DNA from 3 places in the Labrys sp. (in: a-proteobacteria) genome. Region 1 is predicted to be linked to each of the others. Evidence: predicted binding sites of a transcription regulator. Region 1 holds the regulator's gene; each other region holds the start of a gene.

Region 1 (7,595 bases):
ACTGCCGGCTCCTTCGGCGATTTTCACCAAATCTTTGATTTGGCCTCGAAAATCGCCGGGCACGCGAACAAGGACAGGCCGGTATCCCCGAATCCGGCATGACGATCGAGGCTGCAGCCATCGTCATAGGGTTTCGACGGGTTTTAACAATCGCGTCACCACCGTTGCGACGCGGTTGACAGAATACCATCAACCAATTGAATTATAACGGTTTTATTTGTCATAAAACGATAGCCTAACTGTCATAGAACCGTTGCTGCCGGCTTGTTAGGAGTCGCGCCGTAGACAGGGTTGCCGACCGGTAAACGATCGTAGCGCCTGTCCAGAGAACAACGGAGATAGACCGTGAAGCTTTCCTTCCTCGCGCTCGCCGCTTCGGTAGCCCTGTCCAGCACGATCGCCGCGACCGCCGCCTTCGCTGCCGACATCACCGGCGCCGGTGGCACCTTCCCCGCCCCGGTCTACAATGCCTGGGGTAGCGATTTCAAAGCCAAGACCGGCACCGCGCTGAACTACCAGGCGATCGGTTCGGGCGGCGGCCAGACCCAGATCACCAACCGCACTGTCGATTTCGGCGCTTCCGATGCTCCGATGGCCACCGACAAGCTGACCGCTGCCAAGCTGCTGCAGTTCCCGACCGTCATCGGCGCCATCGTGCCGATCGTGAACATCGAGGGTGTGTCCGCCGACCAGCTCACGCTGACCGGCGCGATCATCGCCGACATCTACCAGGGCAAGATCACCAAGTGGAACGATCCGAAGATCGCCGAGCTCAACAAGGATGTGAAGCTCCCCGATCTCGACATCGCCCCGGTCTACCGCGCCGACGGCTCGGGCACGACCTATGTCTTCACGTCCTATCTTTCGGCCGTGAGCCCCGACTGGAAGAGCAATATCGGCGCCGCCACCTCGGTGCAGTGGTCGACCGGTTCGGGTGCCAAGGGCAATGACGGCGTCGCCGGCGCCGTGAAGAACACCCAGGGCGCCATCGGCTATGTCGAATATGTCTATGCCGCCAACAACAGCCTGACCACCACGCAGCTGCAGAACAAGGACGGCAAGGTCGTCAAGCCGACCGTTCCTGCGTTCCAGGCCGCAGCCGCCAAGGCCGATTGGAAGGGTGCCAAGGACTTCGCCGTCTCGATGATCGACGTCGGCGGAGAAACCTCCTGGCCGATCGTTTCCACCACTTTCATCCTGCTGCCGAAGGATCCCAAGGACGCCAAGCAGTCGGCCGAAGTCATGAAGTTCTTCGACTGGGCCTACAAGGATGGCGGCGCGACGGCCGAGAAGCTGCACTACATCCCGCTGCCCAAGGAGGTGATCGATACCGTTCGCACCGCCTGGAAGAGCGAAGTGAAGGCTGCCGACGGCAAGGCCGTCTACGAATAAGCTGAAACCCCGACCCGGCGCAGTTCTGCGCCGGGTCGTCGTCCCTGATCGAATCACAGGCTGGAACATCGCCATGAGCGCCGTAGCCGACTCCTCGCTGGACGCATCCAACTCGGCCGCAAAGGTCGCGCAGGGTTCTCCCTCGCCCGGGGCCAAGACGGTTCCGGGCGCCAACCTGGATCCCATCTTCAAGGCCGCCCTCTATGGCTGCGGCTCCCTCGTGCTGATCCTGCTCTGCTCGATCGTCGTGCTGCTCTTCTATGGCGGCTGGCCGGCGCTGGCCCATTTCGGGCCGAGCTTCTACTGGTCCACCGCCTGGAACCCCGTCACCGAGAAATTCGGCGCCGGCGTCATGATCTACGGCACGCTGTTCACCGGCATTCTCGCTTTGATCATTGCCTTGCCGATGTCCTTCGGCATCGCCTTCTTCCTCACGGAGATCGCGCCCCAGAGCGTGCGGCGGCCGATCGGCATCGCCATCCAGCTCCTGGCGGCCGTGCCGTCGATCATCTTCGGCATGTGGGGGTCGCTGATCGTGGCGCCGATCCTGGCCCAGACGATCTACCCGCCGATCATCTCCGTCCTCTCGCACGTGCCGGTGCTCGGCTATCTGTTCAAGGGCCCCACCAACGGCGCCGGCATGCTCACGGCCGGCATCATCCTGGCCCTGATGATCATTCCCTTCATCACCGCGATGTTCGTCGAGATCCTCGAATCGGTGCCCGCCATGCTGAAGGAATCGGCCTATGGCGTCGGTGCCACCACCTATGAAGTCTTCCGCAACGTCTCGGTGCCCTATGGCCGCACGGCGCTGGTCGGCGCCGTCATGCTCGGCTTCGGCCGCGCTTTGGGCGAGACGATGGCGGTGACCTTCGTGATCGGCAACGCCAACCGAATATCGGCCTCGCTGTTCTCCTCGGGCGCGACCATCGCCTCCACCATCGCCAACGAATTCCCGGACGCGCCGGCCGGCTCGCTGCGCAGCCAGTCGCTGCTGGAGCTGGGCTTCGTGCTCTTCGTGATTTCCTTCATCGTGCTTGCGATCTCCCGCATGCTCGTGCGCACCAACGCCAAGTAAGGGAGAGCATCATGGCCCATCTCGCCCAAAGCAGCGCCCGTCTCGCCCGCCGCCGCGCCCTCGACTATGCCTACAAGGTCGTCTCGATCAGCTTTGCCGCGATCTCCCTGCTGGCGCTGGCCTGGATCCTGTTCACGCTGCTGCGCGAGGGTCTGCCCTCGCTGACCATGGACCTCTTCACCAAGGACATGGCCGATGGCGGCCTGCGCAATGCCATCGTCGGCTCTCTCGTCATGGTACTGCTCGCCCTCCTGATCGGTGCGCCGATCGGCATCATGGCCGGCACCTTCCTGGCCGAGGCCGGCCGCGGCAGCAAATTCGCCGATGCGGTGCGCTTCATCAACGACATCCTGCTCTCGGCGCCGTCCATCCTGATCGGCCTGTTCGTCTACCAGATGATCGTGGTGGCGACGGGCGGGTTCTCCGGCTGGGCCGGTGTGGTGGCGCTGGCCATCATCATCCTGCCGGTGGTCGTGCGCACCACCGAGGACATGCTGGCGCTGGTGCCGATCAGCCTGCGTGAAGCCGCCTTTGCCCTGGGATCGCCGATGTGGAAGGTCATCACCTTCGTGACCTGGCGCTCGGCTCGCACCGGTATCGTTACCGGCATCCTGCTGGCCCTGGCCCGCGCCGCCGGCGAGACCGCACCGCTGCTGCTCACGGCCTTCGGCAATTCCAACTGGTCGCTCAATCTCGGCAATGCCTTTGCCAGCTTGCCGGCTGCCATCTACCAGCTCGCGCCCTACCCCGATCCCAAGGCCGTCTCGGTGGCCTGGAGCGGCGCCCTCCTCATCACCGCCGGCGTGTTGGCGCTCAATATCCTGACCCGCTTCGTGCTCGCTCCCAAGAAATGAGTGCTCCCATGTCCGCTACCCCCCAAGCCTCCATCGCGGTTGCCGAACGCCCCCTCGCCGATCCAGCCGCCGCCGTGAAGCTCAAGGTCGAGAATCTCGACTTCTATTATGGCGAGAAGCATGCGCTCAAGGCCATCAATCTCGACATGATCGACCGGCAGGTCACCGCCATGATCGGTCCCTCCGGCTGCGGCAAGTCGACTCTGCTGCGCGTGCTCAACCGCATGTACGACCTCTATCCGGGGCAGACCGCCAAGGGCCGCGTGCTGCTCGACGGCCAGAACGTCATCGGCAAGGAGATCGACCCGGCGGTGCTGCGCGCCCGCATCGGCATGGTGTTCCAGAAGCCCACGCCCTTCCCGATGTCGATCTACGACAACATCGCCTTCGGCGTGCGGCTGCATGAATCCATCTCCAAGGCGGAGATGGACCAGCGTGTCGAATGGTGCCTGACCAAGGCCGCCTTGTGGAACGAGGTCAAGGACCGCCTGCACGCTTCAGCCCTAGGCATGTCCGGCGGCCAGCAGCAGCGCCTGTGCATCGCCCGTACCATCGCGGTGAAGCCCGAAGTCGTCCTGCTGGACGAGCCGACCTCCGCGCTCGATCCGATCTCGACCGCCAAGATCGAGGAATTGATCGACGAATTGAAGCGAGACTTCACCATCGTGATCGTCACGCACAATATGCAGCAAGCGGCGCGCTGCGCGGATGTGACGGCCTTCTTCTATCTGGGCGACCTCATCGAAGTCGGCCAGACCAACAAGATGTTCACCACCCCGAACGACAGCCGTACGCAGGATTACATCACCGGCCGCTTCGGCTGATCCCTCGGCCAGCGTCGAATTCATTTGGAGGCGGCATGTCCGACCATATCGTTACATCCTTCGACCAGGAACTGCGCGAGCTGCGCAACATGATCGCCGAAATGGGTGGCTATGCCGAGAAGAGCGTAGCCGACAGCGTCGAAGCCCTGCTCAAGCGCGACACCCAGCGCGCCAAGGCGGTGATCGATCTCGACGCCGCGATCGACAAGTTGCAGCGCCAGGTCGAGGACAGGGCCATCCTGATCATCGCCAAGCGCCAGCCGCTGGCTCTCGACCTGCGCGAGATCGTCTCGGCCCTGCGGGTGGCCAATGACCTCGAGCGGATCGGCGACCTCGGCAAGAATGTCGCCAAGCGCGTGGTGGCCATCCACAGTCACGCCCAGCCGGCCCAGCTCTTCGGCGGTTTCGACCACATGGCCGACCTGGTACTCGAGCAGCTCAAGCAGGTGCTCGACGCCTTCGCCCAACGCAATGTCGAGGAAGCCCTCTCGGTCTGGCGCTCGGACGGCGAGATCGATGCGATGTATACCTCGCTGTTCCGCGAATTGCTGACCTACATGATGGAAGATCCGCGCAATATCGGCTTCTGCACCCATCTGCTGTTCTGCGCCAAGAACATCGAGCGCATCGGTGACCACGCCACCAACATCGCCGAGACGGTCCACTATCTCGTGACCGGTGAATCGCCGGCCGGAGAGCGGCCCAAGGCGGACAACAGCACCGATCTCGTCGACCTTCCTGTGCCGGCTAAATAACAAGGGATAGGCCATGCCTCCCAAGGTTCTGATCGTCGAGGACGAAGAAGCGCTGACCCTGCTGCTGCGCTACAATCTCGAAGCCGAAGGCTATGAGGTGGATAGCGTCGCACGCGGAGACGACGCCGAGATCCGCCTGCGCGAAAGCGTGCCGGACCTGGTTCTGCTCGACTGGATGTTGCCGGGCCTGTCCGGCATCGAATTGTGCCGGCGCATTCGCATGCGGCCGGAAACCGAGCGCCTGCCGGTAATCATGCTCACGGCGCGCGGCGAGGAAACCGAGCGCGTGCGGGGTCTGGCCACCGGCGCCGACGACTATGTCGTCAAGCCCTTCTCCGTGCCCGAGCTCTCGGCGCGCGTGCGTGCCCTGCTGCGCCGGGCCAAGCCCGATCACGTCGCCTCCCTTCTCAAGGCCGGCGACATCTCCCTCGACCGCGAGACCAAGCGCGTCCATCGCGGCAATCGCGAGATCCGCCTCGGCCCGACCGAATTTCGCCTGCTCGAATTCCTGATGCAGGCACCGGGACGCGTCTTCGCGCGCGAGCAGTTGCTCGACAGCGTCTGGGGCCGCGACGTCTATATCGACGAGCGCACGGTCGACGTGCATGTCGGCCGCCTGCGCAAGGCGATGAACCGCACGCGCGAGATCGATCCGATCCGCACCGTGCGCGGTGCCGGCTATTCCTTCGACGAGACCTTCGCCAAGCAATCCTGAGCGCGTTTCGCGGGCATTGCCCGCTCGCTCCGCTTCGCCAAGGCTGCGTTGCGCCCTCACCACGCTCCTACGGGGAGAGGGTTAGGGGGTGCGCGACGTAGAGAGCAAGAGCGGGCGACGATATCCGCCCTCCTCCCTCGCTGCGCAGTCACGCCGCCAAATCCGCCAGGCGTGCCTGCAGATAGCGGCGGATGGCCGGATCGCTCTCCAGGCCGATCGCCCGCAAATAGGCATTGCGGGCCTCCTCCGGTCTGGCGGCCCGCACCAGCAAGTCCGCACGCGCGGCCCAATAGGGCTGGTAATCGACGATGCGTCCGTCACCGGCGACCTCGTCAAGTGCAGCCAGACCAGCCTGCGGCCCCATGAGGCGGGCGAGCGCCACGGCCCGGTTGATGGCGGCCACTGGAGAAGCTGTCAGTAGAACCAGGGCTTCATACAATGTGACGATCGCGGCCCAGTCCGTCGTCGCGCAGATGCGTCGATGGGCATGGGCCGATTGCAGCGCGGCTTCCAGCTGATAGCGGCCGATCTGGCGGACCTGGCCGGCCCGGGCAAGCAAGGCCTCGGCCTCCTCGATCAGCCCCGCATCCCAGAGCGCGGTGTCCTGCTGCTCCAGCGGAATATAATCGCCATCCTGGCCGCGGCGCGCCGCCCGCCGCGCTTCGGCGTGCAGCATCAGGGCCAGCAGTCCGAGCACTTCGGGCTCGCCGGGCAGGAGCGAGGCCAGCAGCCGGCCGAGCCAGATCCCCTCCGTCGACAGATTGCGCTCGCGGGCATGAGCCCCTTCCGGATCGGCCCAGCCTTCGGCATAGACGGCATAAACGGCCTCCAGCACCGCGTCGAGACGGCCGGGCAACTCGTCGGGCTCCGGGATGCGGAAAGGGATGCCGGCTTGCTTGATCTTGGCCTTGGCCCGTACCAGTCTCTGGCTCATCGCCACGGGCGAGACCAGGAAGGCGCTGGCGATCGCGCCGGCATCGAACCCCAATATCACCTGCAGGATCAGGGGAGCACGTACGGTGGCATCGAGGGAGGGATGGGCGCAGGCGAACATCAGGCGCAGGCGCTCATCGGGCACGGCATGCCGCTCGCCCTGCTCCGAGGCGAGGGCCTCGACATGGCGGCTGACCTCGTCCGCCTTTTCGCCGCGCAGCCTGGCGCGGCGGGCCGCATCGATCTGGCGGCGCCGGGCCGCGGTCAGCAGCCAGGCTTCGGGATTGGCGGGCACGCCGCCCGCCGGCCAATGTTCCATGGCCGCAGCAAAGGCGTCGGCCAGGGCATCCTCGGCCCCCGCAATGTCGCCGGAGCGCGCCGCGAGAAGAGCGACGAGCCGGCCATAGCTGCGTCGCGCCACGATTTCGGCAAGCTCGGCCGCGGGGGCTGAAGACACCGGCTCGGGCCGTTCGCTCAATAGTCCTTCGGGTCCCATATCGGCCGGACCTCGATGGTCCCGATGGCGGCGCTCGGGCAGCGCGCCGCCCAGCCGATCGCGGCATCCAGGTCCGGCACGTCGATGATATAGAAGCCGCCGAGCTGCTCGCGTGTGTCGGCGAAGGGCCCGTTGAGCACCTGGGTCTTGCCGTCGGCGATGCGCACGGTGGTGGCCGAAGCCGTCGGGCGCAGGCGACTCCAGGGGCCGAGGGCACCGGCCGACTGGAGCGCCTGCGTATAGGCCTGATAGGCCGCCAGGATCTGCTGCTTGTTGGCGGGATCCGCCTTCAGCATGGCTTCTTCGCTGCTGTAGATCAGAATTGCGAACTGCATGGGTTCCTCCTGTCTCCGCCGGCGCATGATGCGCCGGCATGACAATGACGCGCCATCCCGTTCGCTTTCGACAGCGACAGGAAAATTATGCGCTCGCCTTGGTGAGCTGCTCGATCTCGGCCGAACCAAGATTGAGCTCGGTCGCCTTGATCAGGTCGGAGAGCTGCTCGACGCTGGTGGCGCTGGCGATCGGAGCGACGATACCGGGCCTTG
Region 2 (7,595 bases), on a different contig from region 1:
CCGGCTTTCTGTATTTCACGAGCTTTCTGGCCTTCGCCGACAGGACGGAGTGGGCCCTCACGCCGCCGCCAACACGGATCTGCAACGTTGCGCGACGCGACATCACCTACTTCGCGAACCTCGATCCGGGCGAGGCGATCACGGTCCACCTCGGCACCTTGCATGTCCGGCGTGACCTGCGACTTCTTTGCTGCCGCATCAATCGAAGCAATGACGGCACTCCGCTGGCGGATATCCGTACTTTAAAACGCCTTTGAAGGAGACGCCGCTTTGGCGACAGAAGACTTGGTGGATCAATTCCCATGACGAAAGCGTGCCGCGGGATGGCCGGCGGGCAGCCGTGGGCGACCACCCAATTTCTCAGGTAGCGTAGCGGTGCGATAGTCGCGCCACGCCACTTGTCGCGATGAAGGCCATCCGCCCGGCCGCGTCACTGTAAGCCGGCGGCACCCCACCGGCGATGAGTTGGCCAGGCGGCCCCTGTTATCGGCCTCAGGCTCCTGCCGATCATGGGTACCGTGCAGGAGAGCCGAGGGGAGTCTCACACGAAAGGCCGGCGGGCTACGCAGTTCCCGCCTTTTCCAGGAGGTGAAGCAGGTCCGGATGATGTTTGGCGGCAACATCCGGATGGGAACGCAGGCGGCTCTTGAGATGGTTGATGCCCACCTCCCGGAAGATCGGGTTGAGTGGATCGACCGTTACGCCCCGCTCGCTGCCCCGAAGCTGATCCGGCAACGGGATAACCGGTATCTTGGCGTGATAGCGGGCACCGAGGAAGAAGGCGACCGAAAAGCGTTCCGTGCCGCGCGGCGGCGTGACGACGTCGTGAACGTCGGCGCGCACGAAGCCGTTCGTCGCCATTTCCAGGAGCTCGCCGCTGTTGATGACGAAGGTGCCGGGTACGGGCGGCGCATCGATCCAGACGCCTTCTTCGGTGCGAATACGCAGGCCCGGCGTCGTATCCTGCAGCAGGACGGTGACGAAGCCGCCATCCTTGTGCGCACCGCCCCCTGGTCGCTGCCGGCGGCATCGCGGCCGGGGTAGCGGATCTGGGCGCGCTGCCCTATCTAGCTCGGGTCCATGATCGCTTAGCCAAACATCGCCGCCAGGAAGTAGACCAGAGCCGAAATGATCGCCGCGGCGGGAAGCGTCACGACCCAGGCGACGACAATATTGCTGGCCAGCCCCCATCGAACGGCCGAGACACGACGAGCCGCGCCAACACCGACAATGGCACCCGTGATCGTATGCGTGGTCGAGACCGGAATGCCCAGCCAGGTCGCACCGAAAAGGGTCAAAGCACCGCCGGTTTCCGCGCAGAAACCCTGCATCGGATTGAGCCGCGTGATCTTCGATCCCATCGTATGCACGATCCGCCAGCCGCCGGCGAGCGTACCGAGGGCCATTGCCGCCTGACAGGACAATACGACCCAGAACGGCACGTAGAAACTCGAACCGAGATAGCCTTGTGAAAACAGCAGCACCGCGATGATGCCCATCGTCTTCTGCGCATCATTGCCACCGTGCCCCAGCGAATAGAGCGAAGCGGAGACGAATTGCAGAATACGGAAGGTACGGTCGACGGCGAAAGGCGTTTGCCGAACGAAGATCCAGGACACCGCCAGAATCAGCACCAAAGCGAGAAAAAAGCCGATCGCCGGCGACAGGAAGATCGCCGAGACCGTTTTCGCAAGGCCTGAGAGCACGACGGCACTTCCGCCCGTCTTGGCGAGACCTGCCCCCACAAGCCCACCAACGAGTGCGTGCGAGGAACTCGACGGAATGCCGAGCAGCCAAGTGAGCACGTTCCACACAATCGCGCCCATGAGAGCGGCAAAGATCACCGCCGGCGTCACGATGCCGGGATCGATGATGCCGGTACCAAGCGTCTCGGCCACGTGCAGGCCGAAGAAAAGGAAGGCGATGAAATTGAAGAATGCCGCCCAGAACACGGCATAATGCGGCCTGAGCACGCGTGTCGAAACGATGGTGGCGATCGAATTGGCCGCATCGTGCAGGCCGTTGAGAAAATCGAAAATGAGCCCGACGGTGATGAGACCGACCAGGAGCGGCAAGGCGAGAGCTGTTTCCATCAGACGTTCTCGATGACGATGCCGCTGATCTCGTTGGCGACGTCTTCGAAGCGGTCGACGACCTTCTCCAGTTCGCCATAGATTTCGCTGCCGATGAGATAGGCCATGGCATTGCTGGTGCCGTTGATGCGGAAAAGGTTCTTCAGCCCCTCTTCGTAAAGCTCGTCCGATTTGTCCTCGACCCGCGTGACCTCTTCGGCGAGGGCGCTGAGCCTTGCCGAATTCGGCCCGATCTGCGTGAGCAGCGGTATCGCTTCGGCGACCAGATGCGCAGCCTCGGCGATCAGCACACCCATTTCCCGCATGCCAGGCTCGAATACGTGCTGTTCGAAGCGCCGAATGGTCTTCACCGTCTTGTTGAGCATATCGATCGCATCATCCATGGACTGGATCAGATCTTTGATGTCGCCGCGATCGAACGGCGTTATGAAGCTGCGGCGGGTTGCAAGCAGCACCTCGCGGGTGATCTCGTCTGCCTCGTCTTCGAGCTCCACGATGCGGCTGCAGTGCTTTTCGATATCGCCCTCGCCCGCCAGCATCGCCTTCATCGCCTCTGCTGCGCCGACGACCGTCTTCGAATGGCGCTCGAACAGGTGAAAGAACTTGTCCTCACGCGGCAGGAGCTTCTTGAACCAGCTGAGCATGCATCGAATCCGGCTGTAGAATTGTCACATAGCGGTCATAGATGAAAACCGTTGCGCGTAAAGGTCCGGTCGAAAAAGAGAACAGCATTCAGGATCTGCAATGGACCATTCGGCGATCAATGTCCTCGACGCCGGGCGAACGCGACAGCCGCGTCTCGGGCGGCATCGCTCCCGAGACCTTGGGCAGCGAAACCGGCCACCGCTGGCGAACGGCCGTGGCCGGCGATAGGCGGCGGCATCTCAATCTTTCGACACTGCCGCCGGCAGGCGTACGATCATGACAGTGCCGCCCTTTGGATTGTCGCCGGGCTCGACGACCCCGTGATGCTCGTCAACGATCCGCCGAACGATGGCGAGTCCGAGCCCAGTACCTCCGCGTCGTCGCGTAAAGAATGGATCGAACAGATGCGGCAAATCCTCAGCCGCAAGCCCGGGGCCTGAATCGGCGACGCAATACTCGATCCATCGGCTTCCCCCTTCATCCACCGTCGCCCGCGTGGTGACGATCACCTCCGATCCCCTAGGCGCATGCTGCAGCGCATTTTCGATCAGATTGACGTGCACCTGCACCAGGCGGTCGTAGTTCATCATCACCAGGGCGTCTTCCGATACCCGATTGACGAGAGTGACACCCACGGCCTCGGCAGCCGCCCGGCAGGAGCGGAGGGCCTCCACGAGTCCCTTGGCCACCGATTCAACCGCGCGATCATCCGGTGATGTGCGGCCATATTCGAGCAAGGCGGACATTAGTTTGTTCAGCCGGTTCACCTCGCGACGCAGCACGCCGCTGAAGCGCGGATTGATCTGGCCGAGTTTTGCATTCGCTTCGATCGCATCAAGGGTGGAGGAAATCCCGAACAGGGGATTGCGCACCTCATGCGCGACGCCGGCCACCAACTGCCCCATAGTCGCCAGAGTTTCGCTGCGCCGCAGTTTCGCCTGCAACGCTTCCCGTTCCCGTTCGGCTTGCTTACGGTCGGCAATCTCCTGGCGCAGGTCTCCCACGCTCTGCTGCAACTCTCGCTCATTCGCCTCCAGCAGATCCCGCGAAACCGTGGTCTCCTGCAACCGTTCGGTCATGAGATTGAATTGTTCGGCAAGCCTGCCGAATTCGTCGCGGCCACGGATGTCGATACGATGATCGAGATCGCCCGCCCTGATCGCTTTGGTGCCGTCGGCAAGCCTCTTCAGGGGTCGATTGGTCGCGAGGGCGAGCCATATTCCAACGGCCAGCGCCACCAGGAAATAGGCAGGAATGAGGTATCGGAGCGTCGCCTTCACATGTTCGATGGCGGTGTCCGCCTTGTCCTGGGGCTCCGACAGATTGCTTGTCAGCATCGGCTGGATCTGATCGTCAAAAATGTCGTCTATTTGTTCGGCGAGTTGGGCGAACCGTCGCGCATCCGCGCTGATCCGGGTCTCGCCGGCGATCAGCGCCCTGGTGTTGGCGAATACCTTTAGATGCCGCCCGCGCAATCCTTCGTGGAGTTGCCGGTCCCGGTCCACCGAGATCAATTCGCGATACCGGGCCAGGGCATTGTGCTGCTCGCCAACCTTCTTAACCAGATACTGGCGTTCCGGATCGGCCGTCCGGTACTTGAACATGGTCAGCCAGAAACCAATTTCAGCGGTTTCGGCCTCGATGTTGGTGAGGGCTAGCAACCTGTCGTTCCTGTCGGGCCGGCCATCCGGTGCCGCCCCTTCGTGTTGGGCGTCGATCAGAGTGTCGATTTCCTCCAGCAGGGCCGTCGTGTCCCCGAATATCGCGTCGAGCCGGTCGCGCTCGTCCATCAGTTCTACGCCGGCAGCGACGAGCCTTTTTTGCTGTGCACGGACCTCGCGCCCCAATCCGCGTGCCCGATCGCTCGTAGCGAGTTGCATGTAGATGGCATGGCGTCCGGTAAAGTCCTCTTCGTCCCGTGCTATCTCGGCTTTGACTTTGGGCTGGGGGTCCCGGACATAGCGCAACACCCCGTTCGTATATTCCTCGGCATTCTTCTCCATCTCCAGCGCGGCGATACTGAACGGCACGCTGACGCTGTCGAGCGTCGCCAAATAGCCGGCGACACTGTCCAGATTGCGGTAGACGTGCAGCAGCACCAGCAAGCCGAGCGTAACGATGATGGTGATGCTGGCATAAATCTTGACCTTGAACATATCGCCCCTGCGACCGCAGAAGGACGCCAATACCCAGGTCCAAGCTGCGGAATGGCGGCCGGTAACAGGCCTTTTACGACGTCTTGATGCCGTAGCTCTTGATTTTCAGGTACAGCGTGCTGCGTGGGACGGCAAGGCGTAGCGCCGCCTGCGCCACCCTGCCCTCCTCTTCCGCCAGGACGCGTTCGATATGTTGCCGTTCGACCTCTTCGAGCGTGAGGTTGGTATCGGGGCAGGCCAAGGTCCCACCGAGCATGAGGTTGAAGCGCAGGTCATGCGGCATGATGCGGTCGTGTTCGCACAGCAATGTCGCACGCTCGAGCACATTTCGCAGTTCGCGTATGTTCCCAGGCCACGCATAGCTGCAGAGAGTTCCCATCGCCTCGTCGGAAAGGTCCAGCTGGCGACCACGGCTGGCCGGAATTTGGGCTAGCAACGTGCTGGCAAGCACGGGAATATCCTCTATCCGATCGCGCAGGGCAGGAACCAGAAGCGGAATCGCGCTGATCCGAAAATAGAGATCGCTGCGAAAAGTGCCTTTCCCGACTTCCTCGGCCAGATCCTTGTGGGTGGCTGCAATGAGTGCAATGTCGATCTCGCGCTCGCGAACTGCGCCCAGGCGGCGAAAACGCTTTTCTTCCAGCGCCTTCAGCAATTTGGATTGCACGCGCATATCCATGTCGCCGATCTCGTCGAGGAACACGGTTCCGCCATCGGCGACTTCCAGCAACCCGCACTTGGCGACTACGGCGCCGGTGAAGGCGCCCTTTTCGTGCCCGAATAACTCGGCTTCGAGAAAGTCATGGGACAATCCCGCGCAGTTGAGGTCGACGAACGGCTCTTCGGCGCGCGGACCATTGCGATGCAGCCATTTTGCAAGCTGGCTCTTGCCGCTGCCTGTCTCTCCCAGAATGAGGACTGGGCTCGATGTACCACGTATCTTGATCGCTTGAGCCGCCAGTTTTTTGATCGCCGCGCTTTGGCCGGCAAACGGATCGACACGTTCGCGGCTTTCACGGGTGGCGACGGCGCGCTGCTGACGCTGAAGCCGCTGATTGGCGAACAAGCGCTTCAGGATGGCGTGCAGCACGGGCAGTTCGATAGGCTTGGTCAGGAATTGCTCGGCGCCTTCCTTGACCGCCTCAACCGCCAGTTCAATGGTGCCATAGGCCGTCAGCACGATGAGGGGAACACCGGGGTCGACCTGCTTGAATGCGCGCAACAGATCGAGGGCGGTGCCATCGTGTAACCGGTAATCGATAACCGCGGCGTCCGGTGTGGACGCCTGAAACAGCTCCTTCGCCTTCTGGCAGCTGTCGGCTTCGAAAACGCGGTATCCCTGCGATTCCAGAAAGGCATGCACCCCAAAACGAATGCTATCTTCATCGTCGACGATCAATATGCGCTTGCTTGACAAGGTGTGCCCTCCGCAGATTCCCGTTGCCCTATCGGGCAGGCTGCATCGGCATCGGGTCTGGATTATCCGCTCTTGTCCAGCACTCGATATAGCTCAGCATGATACGTAGATGTCCATTCCAATAACAGCCGGGCCGTGGTGGCCCTGCTTTTCAACCAGCCAACGGCCTTCCTCTCAACAGGTTGCCGGATGCCGATGTTCGAGCGAGGCGGTCTTGACAGGCTGCGACGGCTTCGCCAGCCATGCGCCGCTCGAGGTCGGAACCACACCCAGCCTGCGCAAGGCGCCCAAGAACTTGTTGGACTTGGAGACTTCATTCAATGCCGCCATCGCCACGCAATATTTCGAACAGGTGTTGGTAGGATGCTGGTGCAGCCGCCGCAGGATCTTGTCGGCAATGCCGTTGGCGTTGCCCGACTTGACTTCCACCAGGATCAGATCGCCGTCGATGGTTTGTGATCCCGAGGTGCCCGCAAACACAATTCCGGTATCGATCGTTACACGCTCGCCGCCCCGCTTGGCCACGAGCGTCACGCGCTGATAACGCATCGCGAGCGTGGGTTGCAGTTCACGCGTGAACTCGCGCCGGTAAAGGTCGCGATAACTGGAGGCGACGAACTGACGTGCCTCATCGTCCATCGTCCCGTACATTTCCACCGGACACTGAAGCCGCTCCTTGATCGTCATCCCGCGCATATGCTTGAGCTTGACTTCGACAAAGCAAAGATCTGCATCGACATATTTGCGCATCCGGACCTTGCAGCGGATACGCCGCCCCTTGTGGTGATCAAAATAGGCGGAGCGTTCCGCATCGTCGAAATAACAGGTATCGTATGTGAAATTGCGCTTGCCGTCGATCTCCAGAATATCGAATTGCTGGATCAGTTCACCGATCGCCTGGTGGAGCATATCGGCACGCACCACATATTTGTTGTCACGCCGGTCCAGCATATCGGCCTTTGCGTCGAGTTGCTCGAGCCCAATCGGCCGATAGGGTTCAACCAGCCAGCGAGGAACAATGGTGCGAGGCGCCGGAAAACTGAACAAGGGCTGCATATCAGCCTGGGCCGCGGCATCTTGGCCAATGCTGCCTCCCATCGGAAAGCCTCTTTCTCTGGTGAACATGGCATAGCCTCTCCAGTTCTCATTGTCGCGAGCGCACGGGACGACCGGGCACTGCCTGTCTGGCGCCGCTGTCAGGGCGTCACTTGTTGCGGAAGAAGACGTTGATCAAGGCGGTTTCGTTCACATAGTCGAATGCCTTGATTTCATAGTAGATCACCT
Region 3 (7,595 bases), on a different contig from region 1:
CCCCGCCATGCTTCGCGGTCACATCCCTCCTGCTCAAAACCGGCTTTCCCTTTTCGACACGATGCTCTAGGAACGCCGTCAATCCAACAGCATTCAGGCGGCGCGTGTAGAGCCTGCCTTTCCTCTGAGACGAGAATTCCCATGGCCGGTCCCAGGCGTGTTTCCAGTTCCTCCGCCCCTTCCTTCGAAAATACCGAGTCCGGCTTCGGCGGTCCGCTACCGCCGCATATCCTGATCGTCGAAGCCCGGTATTACGAAGAGATCGCCGACGGGCTGCTCACCGGCGCGACCGGCGCCATCAAGGCGGCTGGCGGCAGCTTCGACGTGCTCACCGTGCCGGGTGCTCTTGAAATCCCCTCGGCCATCGTGATGGCTCTCGACGCCGCGGTACAGCGCGGCCGTGCCTATGATGCGGCAATCGCCCTGGGCTGTGTGATCCGCGGCGAGACCACCCATTACGACATCGTCGCCGGCGAGAGTTCGCGCGCCCTGATGGACATCTCGGTGCAGCGCGCCTTGCCGCTCGGCAACGGCATCCTCACCGTCGAGAATGACGAGCAGGCCCGGGTTCGCGCCAGCATTTCGGAAATGAACAAGGGTGGCGGCGCGGCCGATGCCGCCCTGCACATGGTTGCCCTGAAACGCCGCCTGCATGGGGTCGAGGCATGAGCCGCGCCCAGAAACGTTCTGCTGCGCGCCTTGCCAGCGTCCAGGCGCTCTACCAGATGGACATCCGCGGCACCAATGTCGTCGAGGTGCTGGCCGAATTCGAGAACCACTGGATCGGCCAGGAGATCGATGGCGTGGAATATTCGCCGGCCGAAGAGAGCTTCTTCCGCGACATCGTCGGCGGGGTCGTGCGCGAGCAGCGCAGCATCGATCCCAAGGTCGACCAGGCGCTGGCCGATGGCTGGCCGCTCAAGAGGGTGGATGCCATCCTGCGCGCCATCCTGCGTGCCGGCGTCTATGAATTGCTGCATCGCAAGGACATCCCGCCGAAGGTGACGATCTCCGAATATGTCAGCGTCGCGCATGCCTTCCTCGATCGCGAGGAGGCCGGCATGGTCAACGCCGTGCTCGACAAGATCGCCAAGGCCGAACGCAACGACCATCTCCAGGCTTCCTGAGCATCAGTCCTCGCATGGCGCGGCTCACCGAAGACCAGTTGATCAGCCGCTTCTTCGCCCCGCTCGCGGCCCATCCCGGTGCGCGCGGGCTGACGGACGACGCTGCGACGCTGAGTGTGCCGCCTGGCGAGCATCTGGTGGTCACCACCGATGCGCTTGTCGCCGACATTCATTTCCTCGCCGACGATGATCCCGATCTCATCGCGCGCAAGGCCTTGCGCGTGAACCTGTCCGACCTTGCCGCCAAGGGCGCGCGGCCGCATGCCTATACGCTCTGCCTTGCCCTGCCGCCGGGTTGGCGTGAGGACTGGCTGCAGCGCTTCGCCGAGGGCCTGGCGGTCGACGGCAAGGAATTCGCCTTTGCTCTGCTGGGCGGCGATACGGTCAAGACCACGGGGCCGTTGACGATCGCCGTCAACGCCTTCGGCCTGGTGCCCTCCGATCGCATTCCGCGCCGCGACGGCGCGCAGCCTCGCGACATCCTCTATGTCAGTGGATCCATCGGCGACGGAGCTCTGGGTCTGCTGGCACGTCGCGGCGCGGCTGCCTTGGTCGGGCTTGCAGAGGTGGAGCGCGATCACCTGGCCAGGCGCTACCTCCTGCCACAGCCGCGCACGGCGCTGGCGCCGGCGGTGCTCGCCCACGCCTCGGCCTCGATGGATATTTCCGATGGCCTCGTCGGCGATCTCGCCAAGCTGCTGAGGGCTTCCGGTGCGTCGGCCGATGTCGAACGCGATGCCGTGCCGCTTTCGCCAGCCGCGCAGGCAGCCTGCAAGCTTGACGCGACGTTGCTGGAAACGGCCCTAACGGGAGGGGACGACTACGAGATCCTCTGCGCCGTGCCTTCCGGGCAACGCGCCGCTTTCGAAGCGGCAGCGCGGAAGTCCGGGGTACCAGTCAGCCCGATCGGCGTGGTGACATCGGGTCATCATGTTCCGAGATGGTTCGACAGTGAGGGCAACGACGTCCGGTTCGCCCGAGGCAGTTTCAGTCATTTTTGAGGGGCTGTCCCTCTCCCGATTCGGGAGAGGGAGCCGCAGGCGTTGTGTTCCGCCTTGTTGTCGTGCGCTTCGCCCGACCGTTATCAACCGCGACGCCGATGCTCCCCTCTCCCAGGTTGGGAGAGGGGGCGGGGGTGAGGGCAACTACCCCCACTCTCATCGATGCCCTTATTTCCCTGCCAAAGCCTTGGCAAGGTCTTCCGGCAGGGTCAGGCGATAGGCCAGCACCAGCGTGTCGTTGGTGAGGCCGGCGTCGTAGCTCTGACCCTTCATCACGCCCTTCCTGGTGAGGAAGTCGTTGTCGTTGCCGACGAACAGGAAGGCATCGTTCGGGGCAGCCGAGTCGAGGGCGGGCACCAGCGTCATGGCTTCCCATTTTTCCGACAGGGTGAGATCGTTGGACTTGGCATTGTCGATGTTGAGGCCGAACTTGCCGAGCTGGGTGGCGTTCAACAGGTTGACCAGCACCAGGGAGCGGGCAGGGGTAATGGTGGGGTCGAGGACATTGCGGTCGTCCTTGGCGGGCGCGATCGGCTTGGTGCCGGTTTCATAGTCCGTGCCGGCCAGATTGGTGGCGCCGCTGGTGTCGACCACCAGGATGGCCTTGAACATCTCCGGATTCTTGCAGTCGCAGCCATGGCCGGCGCCGTCGCGGGCGAGCAGAAGGAAGCGGTGGTCGTCGAGCGCCACCATCTCGCTTTGTGCGGCCGTGCTGTCGATCTTGCCGTCGCCTTTCTTGGAATAGACCGGCAGTTCGATCGCGTAGACGGCCTTGGGGGTCTTGGGCAGCGGGTCCGAGGCGACGTCATAGACGTAGATCCGCGTGGTGGCGCGGTTCGCCTGGTTCTTGCCGGCCGAGCTGTCCTGCAGCGCGCCGCTTTGCAGCACGGCGTAGAGGGTCTTGCCATCCGGCGTCAGCGAGATCGCTTCCAGGCCCTGATTGTTGCGCCGGCCGGTGTCGGGCGCTTCCATCGAGGTGAAGTTGATCTTGCCCTTCTTGGTGGGAACCAGGGCCGGGCCGGGCGGGATGAGGCCCTTCAGCTTGCCGTCCGGTCCGAACAGATAGACGGCGGCGGCATATTCATCGCCGACATAGAAGCTGCCATCGGAACGATAGGCGATCGACTCGGCGTCGAAGGAGAGGGAGCCGGCGCCAAGCGCTCCGGCCGGCGGTACAGGCAGGGTATAGCCGTTCATTTCGACGGTGTTGTCGGCGGGATCGGCCCCCGTCGTCGGCTTGCCGTCGAGGCCGGTGAGGAAGACGCCCTTGCCGTCGAGCGGCTTCAGTTCGATCTGCGACTGCGAGGTGACGGCGGCGGGCAGGGCAGGGCCGGAATAGGGCGTGAAGGCGAAGTCGAAGGCGAGGACGCGGCCCTGGTAGTCAAAGAACAGGCCCTTGTCGGGATTGTTGTAGCCGCGGTCCGGCAGGGAGCGGAGCTGGCCCTTATAGCCGGTGGCGGTCTTGCTCCAGCTCTTGGGATCGATCGCCATGGAGGAGAAGGAGCCGAGCGTGTCGCCCTTTTCGTCCTTGAGGTCGGCACTCAGCCGGCCGACGCCGACCAGGCCATGATTGACGAAGCTGCCGCCGGCGAAATCGATCTTCTCTTCGCCCGGGGCGGAAGAAACGAAGGGCTCGTTGATGGCAAGGGGCTCGGCCATTGCCAGCGTCGGCAGAACCGGGAGGGTGGTGAGAAGGATGGTGCGAAGAAGGCGCATGGAAATCTCGCTCGGTGGCCAGAACACAGACGCGCCTCAGCGAAAACGCGTCTTTGCTCCCGGTCATTGTTGTTTCGACGTGTCTTCGCAATTTTCAGCAATATGGCCGAATTGCGAAACGCTTCAGCGTGGACTTCCTTGGCAAGAGCCGATGACAGAGGCGTGACAGTTTTCCGGCGGGTGACGCACCAAGAGGATCTTCGAAAGAACTTGCCGCGAACGCACGGCGTCGGTTGCGCTGCCCGTATGATTTTGGCAGCATCGCGGCAATCCGGACAATCAGACGGCTCCGGTGGGAGGATTCGCCGCACCTGCAATATCCTGACCTTCGATACGAAGGGCAGGGGTCGTTCGTTCGTGCGATTTGTTCAGTGGCTTGTGCGAGTAAAGAACAAGGAACATTTAGTCCATGCTTTCTCTGTGGGTCATTATTGCGTGCGGGGCGCTTTCCCTCGTTTACGGAATCTGGGCATTCCAGTCGGTGATGGCGCAGCCCGCCGGCAACGCCCGGATGCAGGAAATCGCCGGTTTCGTGCGTGAAGGCGCACAGGCTTACCTCAGGCGCCAATACGTCACCATTTCCGGCGTCGGCATCATCATCTTCGCGCTGGTCGCTTATTTCCTCTCGATCCCGAGCGCCATCGGCTTTCTGATCGGCGCAGTGCTTTCGGGTCTTGCCGGCTTCATCGGCATGAACATGTCGGTGAGAGCCAATGTCCGCACGGCACAGGCTGCGATGAACTCGCTGGGGCAGGGGCTCGAAGTCGCCTTCAAGGCCGGTGCTGTCACCGGCATGCTGGTGGCCGGTCTCGCTTTGCTTGGCGTCGCCGTCTACTACTATGTGCTGACCGGCCCGATGCAGCTCTCCTTCGCCGATCCCAAGCAGGCGCGCGAGATCATCGATTCGCTGGTGGCTCTGGGCTTCGGCGCCTCGCTGATCTCGATCTTCGCCCGTCTGGGCGGCGGCATCTTCACCAAGGGCGCCGACGTCGGCGGTGATCTCGTCGGCAAGGTCGAGGCCGGCATTCCCGAGGACGACCCACGCAACCCTGCCACCATCGCCGACAATGTCGGCGACAATGTCGGTGACTGCGCCGGCATGGCCGCCGACCTGTTCGAGACCTATGCGGTCACCGTGGTCGCCACCATGGTGCTCGCGGCGATCCTGTTCGCCGGAACGCCGGTGCTCTCCAACGTGCTGCTCTATCCGCTCGGTATCGGCGCGGCGTGCATCGTCACCTCGATCGTCGGCACCTTCTTCGTCAAGCTCGGCGCCAACCAGTCGATCATGGGCGCGCTCTACAAGGGCTTCATCGCTTCGGCCGTGCTTTCGGTGGCGGGCCTGGCGGTCGCCACGCATTTTCTGATCGGCTGGGGCTCGATCGGCACCATTGGCGGCCATGACGTCACCGGCACCTCCCTGTTCGCCTGCGGCATCGTCGGCCTGGTGGTGACCGGCCTGATCGTCTGGATCACCGAGTACTATACGGGCATCGGCTACCGGCCGGTGCGCGAGATCTCGCAGGCTTCCGTCACCGGTCACGGCACCAACGTCATCCAGGGCCTCGCGGTCTCGCTGGAAGCGACGGCACTGCCCACCATCGTGATCGTCGCCGGTATCGTCGCCACCTACACGCTTGCCGGCCTGTTCGGCACGGCGATCGCCGTGACGACCATGCTGGGCCTCGCCGGCATGGTGGTGGCGCTCGACGCCTTCGGCCCGGTCACCGACAATGCCGGTGGCATTGCCGAAATGGCCGGCCTGCCCAAGGAAGTCCGCAAGTCGACGGATGCGCTCGACGCCGTCGGCAACACCACCAAGGCCGTCACCAAGGGTTATGCCATCGGCTCGGCCGGCCTCGGGGCGCTGGTGCTGTTCGCGGCCTATACCTCGGACCTTGCCTATTTCTCCTCGAATTCGGCCCAGTATCCCTACTTCGCCGGGGTGCAGCCGAACTTCTCGCTGGCCAATCCCTTCGTGGTCGTCGGTCTGCTGCTCGGCGGCCTCATTCCCTATCTCTTCGGCGGCATCGCCATGACCGCCGTGGGCAAGGCCGCTTCGGCCATCGTCGAGGAGGTCCGGCGCCAGTTCCGCGAGAAGCCCGGCATCATGCAGGGCACCGACAAGCCGGATTACGGCAAGGCGGTGGACCTGCTGACCCGCGCTGCCATCAAGGAGATGCTGATCCCCTCGCTGCTGCCGGTGTTGTCGCCGATCGTGATCTATTTCCTGGTGCTGTGGATCACCGGCTCGAAGTCGGATGCCTTCGCCGCCGTCGGCGCCATGCTGCTCGGCGTGATCGTCACGGGCCTGTTCGTCGCCATCTCGATGACGGCGGGCGGCGGCGCCTGGGACAATGCCAAGAAGTCGTTCGAGGACGGTTTCATCGACGCCAACGGCACCAAGCACCTCAAGGGCTCCGAAGCCCATAAGGCCTCGGTGACCGGTGACACGGTCGGCGATCCCTACAAGGATACGGCAGGCCCCGCCGTCAACCCGGCGATCAAGATCACCAACATTGTCGCGCTGCTGCTGCTGGCCATCCTGGCCCATCACTGAGCTTTCGCGATAGTCTATGGCGGGTGAGGGAGGGCAATGCCCTCCCTCATTCGTTTTGAAGCGGCAGCCATGGTTCTGACCGATGATCGAGACGCGCCTCCTGCACCAGTTCGTCGTCCTCGCCGAGGAACTGCATTTCCATCGCGCGGCCGAGCGCCTGCATATGGCCCAGCCGCCGCTCAGCCAGGCCGTGCGCAAGCTCGAGGAGAAGGTCGGCGCCCGCCTGTTCACACGCAGCAATCGTCATGTCGCCTTGACCGATGCCGGGGCCGCGTTTCTGGAGACGGCGAAAGCCTGCCTGGCAACCCTGGAGCAGGGAGCCCTGCGCGCACGCCGGATCGAGGCGGGACTGGCGGGTCGGCTTGCCATCACCTTTGTCGGCACGGCCCGCCGCGATCTGGTTCCACTGGCACTGCGAACCTTCCGCTCCCGTTTCCCGGAGGTGGAACTGGTTCTGCGCGAGGCGACCACGGCCAAGCAGATCGAGGCCCTGCGAGGCAAACAGGCCGATATCGGCTTCATGCGCTGGCCGGGCGTACCGGCAGCCGATATTCGCTTCGAGCGGATCGAGCGTGAGCCGGTCCTGGCGGCCTTACCCGACGATCATCCCCTCGCAGCCGGTACAGCGATAAGGCTCGAGCAACTGGCCAGGGAGGATTTCATCATGACTCCTCGCGACGAGGGAGTGAGCTTCCATGACCAGTTGATCGCCCTATGCCGCCATGCAGGCTTCGAGCCGCGCATCACCCAGGAGGCCTGCGAGATGCAGACCGTCGTCGGCCTGGTGGCAGGCGGCCTCGGAGTGGCGCTGGTACCGGCCTCGGCCACCCAGGAGAACCGCAAGGGCGTGGCCTTTTGTCCGATCGTCACCACCGCACCGGATGAATTGAGCCACATGGACATGGTTCTCGGCTGGCGCGCCGATATCGCCTCGCCGATCCGCGACAGCTTCATCGAAATCGTCAGCCGGTTGAGTACGCTTGATATGTGATAACTATCAATCGATTATCTATAATATATTTTACAATGATCGTTGGGTGATCAAAATCGCTTCCGAGCTGAGCGGGAGCGGTTGCCATGAACCTTCAGACCACGGACCGACGCGATGTCCTGAAATGTGCAGCGGCTGCCATGACGGCGGCCTTTGCTCGGCATACCGGCTCCAGCCATGCCCGAAGGAGCAGGAAATCA

What was found. Region 1 encodes PhoB, which activates phosphate uptake and scavenging genes when phosphate is short. Its sites were predicted from a motif close to TGTCATNNANCTGTCAT; they were not measured.
Region 2: QM672_RS22945 (DUF47 family protein) is a predicted target of PhoB. The motif match lies at 2,760-2,776, and genes of this name have one in related genera.
Region 3: QM672_RS07415 (esterase-like activity of phytase family protein) is a predicted target of PhoB. The motif match lies at 3,996-4,012, and genes of this name have one in related genera.

Annotation. Positions count from the first base shown of each region.
Region 1 is NZ_JASGFM010000055.1:21,410-29,004, reverse strand. It holds gene pstS (phosphate ABC transporter substrate-binding protein PstS) at 346-1,392, shown strand; gene pstC (phosphate ABC transporter permease subunit PstC) at 1,466-2,470, shown strand; gene pstA (phosphate ABC transporter permease PstA) at 2,482-3,324, shown strand; gene pstB (phosphate ABC transporter ATP-binding protein PstB) at 3,321-4,148, shown strand; gene phoU (phosphate signaling complex protein PhoU) at 4,184-4,903, shown strand; gene phoB (phosphate regulon transcriptional regulator PhoB) at 4,917-5,618, shown strand; gene QM672_RS29855 (RNA polymerase sigma factor) at 5,767-7,029, opposite strand; gene QM672_RS29850 (YciI family protein) at 7,026-7,382, opposite strand; gene QM672_RS29845 (aldo/keto reductase) at 7,468-7,595, opposite strand, start outside.
Region 2 is NZ_JASGFM010000030.1:23,970-31,564, reverse strand. It holds gene QM672_RS22960 (Pnap_2097 family protein) at 1-257, shown strand, start outside; partial or broken gene QM672_RS22955 (2OG-Fe(II) oxygenase family protein) at 562-1,049, opposite strand; gene QM672_RS22950 (inorganic phosphate transporter) at 1,089-2,093, opposite strand; gene QM672_RS22945 (DUF47 family protein) at 2,093-2,737, opposite strand; gene QM672_RS22940 (ATP-binding protein) at 2,978-4,894, opposite strand; gene QM672_RS22935 (sigma-54-dependent transcriptional regulator) at 4,968-6,311, opposite strand; gene QM672_RS22930 (polyphosphate polymerase domain-containing protein) at 6,486-7,436, opposite strand; gene QM672_RS22925 (DUF4956 domain-containing protein) at 7,516-7,595, opposite strand, start outside.
Region 3 is NZ_JASGFM010000005.1:164,585-172,179, forward strand. It holds gene QM672_RS07400 (6,7-dimethyl-8-ribityllumazine synthase) at 142-669, shown strand; gene nusB (transcription antitermination factor NusB) at 666-1,127, shown strand; gene thiL (thiamine-phosphate kinase) at 1,142-2,128, shown strand; gene QM672_RS07415 (esterase-like activity of phytase family protein) at 2,297-3,844, opposite strand; gene QM672_RS07420 (sodium-translocating pyrophosphatase) at 4,254-6,404, shown strand; gene QM672_RS07425 (LysR family transcriptional regulator) at 6,487-7,395, shown strand.